Regions from separate parts of the Roseateles sp. P1_C1_2 genome, predicted to be linked through region 1. Evidence: predicted binding sites of a transcription regulator. Region 1 holds the regulator's gene; the other holds the start of a gene.
The links. Region 1 encodes FNR, which switches genes on or off when oxygen is low (the NO sensors DNR and NnrR bind a similar motif). Its sites were predicted from a motif close to TTGATNNNNATCAA; they were not measured.

Region 1 (2,391 bases):
AGGTTGGCACAGGCCTTGCGCTAAGCCGTTTGTGGCGCCGCCCGGTGCCGCCTTCGATTCACGCATCCTCAGGAGATTTGCATGCGACAAACATCCACCTTCGCCCGACTGCTGACTGCCGCCCTGATGGCGGGTGCCGCGACCGCGAGCTTTGCGGCCGATCAAGCACCGGCCCCGGACCAACAGGTCGCGCAGGCTCAGCCGGCAGGTGACGCCGCCATTACCAGCCAGGCCCAGGCCGCCCTGCAAAAGGACAAGGACCTGCAGGCGCTGCCGCTGACCGTCAGCAGCACCAGCGCCGGCGTGATCGTGCTGAAGGGCGCGGCGCCCACGGCAGACCTGGCCCAGAAGGCCGTGCTGCTCGTGTCGGCCGTGCCGGGCGTGAAGGAAGTGCGCAACGAGATCAAGGTCGGCTGATCGCCGTCACCTTCGATCTCGAGGCCCCGCGCGCCCCCGCGGGGCCTTTTTTCGCGTGACCCCAGATTTCCGGGCCGAGCGCCGGGCCGCCCCAAGCCGGCCCGCTTGGGCGATGTGCTTGCGGCTCAATGCCGCAAGCATCGCCGTCCCCTCGGGGGACCGGCCAGCTCTGCCCGCGTTCAGCAGGGCCGGGCTGGACGAGGGGCTTCAACTCAAACTCGGGAGTTGTTGACCAGCGCCTGCAGCCCCGCCTGATCGAGGATGCGCAACTGGCGCTGCTTGACCTCCATCAGCCCGTCCTCCTGGAACTTGGAGAAGGTGCGGCTGACGGTCTCCAGCTTGAGTCCGAGGTAGCTGCCGATCTCTTCGCGCGTCATGCGCAGCACCAGGCTGGACGCCGAGAATCCGCGCGCCTGCAGGCGCTGCGTCAGGTTCAGCAGGAAGGCCGCGAGCCTCTCCTCGGCGCGCATATTGCCCAGCAGCAGCATGACGCCGTGGTCGCGAACGATCTCGCGGCTCATGATCTTGTGGAACTGGTGCTGCAGCACGTTGAACTCGCGCGACAGGGCTTCCAGGTCGCGGTACTGGATCACGCAGACGGAAGAGTCCTCCAGCGCGACCGCGTTGCAGTGGTGGTGGTCGCTGCTGATGCCGTCCAGCCCCAGCAGCTCGCCTGCCATCTGGAAACCGGTCACCTGGTCGCGGCCGTCCTCGCTGCCGACGCAGGTCTTGAAGAAACCGGTGCGCACCGCGTACAGGGCCTCGAAGCGGTCGCCGTTGCGGAACAGGTGGTCGCCACGCTGCACGCTGCGGCGCTTCTCCACCAGGCCGTCGAGCTTCTGCAGCTCGCCGGCGTTCAGGCCCACGGGCAGGCAGAGTTCCCGCAGATTGCAGCTGGCGCAGGCCACCTTGAGGGGCTCGAGCGCGGAGCAGGGCTTCGAGGGCATGTCGGGAGTGATCGGCACGCTCATCGGGCTAGTCAGGGTGGTCAGCATGGAACACATTGTTCTCGGCGGCACCCGCAGCGGCCTTGACCTGGATCAACGCCCTGGGTTGTTCCTGTCGGCACAGTGAGGGCATGCCCGCTGTCACAGACCGCCCCATCGATGCCGACCTGCTGCGCCGCCATGACGTGGCCGGCCCACGCTACACGTCCTATCCCACCGCCGACCGCCTGGTCGAGGCCTACCAGGGGCCTCAGCACCTGCAGGCGCTGCGCCAGCGCGGCACGGCGCAGCCGCTGTCGGTCTATGTCCACATCCCGTTCTGCGAGCAGCTCTGCTATTACTGCGCCTGCAACAAGATCATCACCAAGCACCATGAGCGCGCCCAGCCCTACCTGGCCGCGCTGGAAGTGGAGATGGACCTGGTCGCCGAGGCCATGGGAGGCACGGCGCCGGTATCGCAGTTGCACCTGGGCGGTGGCTCACCGACCTTCCTGTCCGACACCGAGCTGAGCTCGCTGATGGACGCGCTGCACCGGCGCTTCAAGCTGCTGCCGGGTGCCGAGCTGTCCATCGAGGTGGACCCGCGCACGGTGGACGCCGCGCGGCTGGCGCATCTCCGTGGCCTGGGCTTCAACCGCCTGTCCTTCGGTGTGCAGGACTTCGATGCCGCCGTACAGAAGGCCGTGCACCGCGTGCAGCCGTTGGAGCAGGTGGCCGCGCTGATGCTGCGGGCCCGCGAACTGGGGTTCTCATCCACCAACGTCGACCTGATCTACGGCCTGCCGCTGCAGACACCGGCGAGCTTCGCCCGCACCATCGCCCAGGTGGCGGAACTGCGCCCGGACCGCATCGCGATGTACGCCTATGCCCACCTGCCGCAGCGCTTCAAGCCGCAGCGCCGCATCGTGGCCGAGTTGCTGCCCCCTGCGGGTGACAAGCTGGCCATGCTGTCCGGCGCGATCAGTGCGCTGCTGGGCGAGGGCTACACCTATATCGGCATGGACCATTTCGCGCTGCCGGAAGACTC
Region 2 (2,391 bases), on a different contig from region 1:
CGTCGAAGCGGCTGTCCCACTCGGCCTCAATCTTGTCGCCGCGCTCCTTGGCGTCCCAGGCCGCATAGACCTCGGCCGGCACGGAGAAGGGCTCGTGCTCCCAGGCAAGGGCCTCGCGGGTCAGCTTGATCTCTTCCGCACCCAGCGGCTCGCCATGGGCCTTGGCGGTGTTGGCGCGGTTGGGCGAACCCTTGCCGATGGCCGTCTTGGCGATGATCAGCGTCGGCTTGTCGGTGCTCTCCTTGGCCTTGCCGATGGCGTCGTCGAGGGCGTCGACCTCATGGCCGTCCACCGGGCCGATGACGTGCCAGCCATAGGCCTGGAAGCGCTTGGCGGTGTCGTCGCCGAACCAGGGCGCGACCTGGCCATCGATGCTGATGCCGTTGTCGTCGTAGATGGCGATCAGCTTGTTCAGCTTCCAGGCGCCAGCCAGCGAGGCGGCCTCGTGGCTGATGCCTTCCATCAGGCAGCCGTCGCCCAGGAAGACATAGGTGTGGTGATCGACGATCTCGTGGCCTTCGCGATTGAAGTCACGTGCCAACAGCTTCTCGGCCAGCGCCAGGCCGACGGCGTTGGTCACGCCCTGGCCCAGCGGGCCGGTCGTCGTCTCGATGCCGGGGGTGACGCCCACTTCGGGGTGGCCCGGCGTCTTGCTGTGCATCTGGCGGAAGTTGCGCAGCTCGGCTATGGGCAGGTCATAGCCCGTCAGGTGCAGCAGTGCATAGATCAGCATCGAGCCGTGGCCGTTGGACAGCACGAAACGGTCGCGGTTGGCCCAGTGCGGGTTGGCCGGGTTGTGCTGCAGATGGTGGCCCCACAGCGCGACGGCGATGTCGGCCATGCCCATGGGCGCTCCGGGGTGGCCGGAGTTGGCCGCCTGCACCGCGTCCATCGCGAGGGCGCGGATCGCGTTGGCCATGAGGGTGGGGGAGGCGGTCGATGCAGTCATGGCCGGGGCTTTCTTGGGCTGGAGGAGCAAAACCAGGGATTTTACGGGGGTGCCCTGAGTGGGCATTGCCGAGGCCTTGATCCAGCGCAACACCCGCCACCCCGCGAAGCGCGACGCTTGGGGCATGTCTGCCTCGCCCATGCCCCTGGCGGTGCGCGTCATCCGCGCCGAGCACGACGCCCTGGCCGCGATGCTGCGCACCCTGCCCCTGCTGCTCGATGCCCAGAAGCGCGCGGGCATACCGCCCGACTTCGCAGCGCTGCGGGCCATGCTGTTCTACGTCGACGAATTTCCGGAACGCTTGCATCACCAGAAGGAAAGCGAGCTGCTCTTCCCCAAGCTGCGCGCGCTGGCGCCCGAGCTGCGCGAGACGCTGGACGAGCTGGAGGTAGACCACGCCCAGGGCGAGCGCGCCATCCGCGAACTGCAGCACAGCCTGCTGGCCTGGGAGCAGATGGGCGACGGCCGGCGCGAGAAGTTCGAGCAGCAGCTGAAGGTCTACTCGGCACGCTATCTGCGCCACATGAAGCGCGAGGAGACGGCCATCCTGCCGCGGGCGGTGGCCCTGCTGTCCGCGGACGACTGGGCCGACCTCGACGAAGCCTTCGGCAGCCACCAGGACCCGCTGGCCCCGCGGGCCGGGCAGCCGGTGGACGAGGCCTATGCGCCGCTGCGGCAGCGCATCCTGGCGGTGTTGCCGGCGCCGTTCGGGTGGGGGCCGGCGCTGGGCGCTTAGAAGGCGGGATCGGGCAGACTGGCAGCGGCCGCCTCGCCACGCTCCCAGGCACGCAGCGTGAAACGAAAGCCCACGTCGTTGCGGATTTCCTGGCGACCTACCCCTCGCATCGACGCGGACCGCATTGCCGCCGGCGGATCGGCGAAAGAACCGCCGCGCAGCGACAGGGCCTCTGCGCTCGAGCCGTCGCGCCCCTCGAGCGAGGGCCAGTCGGCGCAGATTTCGGCCACATTGCCATGCATCTCGTACAGCCCCCAGGGATTGGGTGGCAGGCTGGCCACCGGCGCCGGCCCGGCGCTCAGCATGCGGACCTGGCCGGCATTCACGCTAACGCCAAAGGCCCAGGGCGTGATCGTGCCCGCCCGGCAGGCGTACTCCCATTCGACTGCACTGGGCAGTTGCACCCTACAAGGCGGCAGCAGCCGCGCGAGCCGACGCAGGAACTCGAAGACCTGTTCCGGAGCGACGCCCCTGACGGGCTCGTTGTCATCGTCTCCGTTGCGGCTCGGGGGCATCTGCTCGGGCATCAAGGTCCACCACAGCACCCGGGTGCAGGCTGTGTCGGCCATCCAGAAGCCGGTGTGCAGACTGGCCGGCGCCGGCAAGGGTTCGTCGGACATGCGGCCTGCCTCATCAGAGGGAGAGCCGCTCAGGAAACTGCCCGGCTCCATCCAGCGCAAGCGCTGCGTGACCGGGTGCGAGCCAC

Region 2: the regulator FNR is predicted to act here: its motif matches at 1,026-1,039, upstream of AC1D2H_RS11785 (hemerythrin domain-containing protein).

What each region holds. Positions count from the first base shown of each region.
Region 1 is NZ_JBFUAB010000025.1:70,317-72,707, reverse strand. It holds gene AC1D2H_RS23310 (BON domain-containing protein) at 82-417, shown strand; gene fnr (fumarate/nitrate reduction transcriptional regulator Fnr) at 630-1,388, opposite strand; gene hemN (oxygen-independent coproporphyrinogen III oxidase) at 1,496-2,391, shown strand, end outside.
Region 2 is NZ_JBFUAB010000010.1:142,876-145,266, forward strand. It holds gene tkt (transketolase) at 1-949, opposite strand, end outside; gene AC1D2H_RS11785 (hemerythrin domain-containing protein) at 1,074-1,685, shown strand; gene AC1D2H_RS11790 (P-loop NTPase fold protein) at 1,682-2,391, opposite strand, start outside.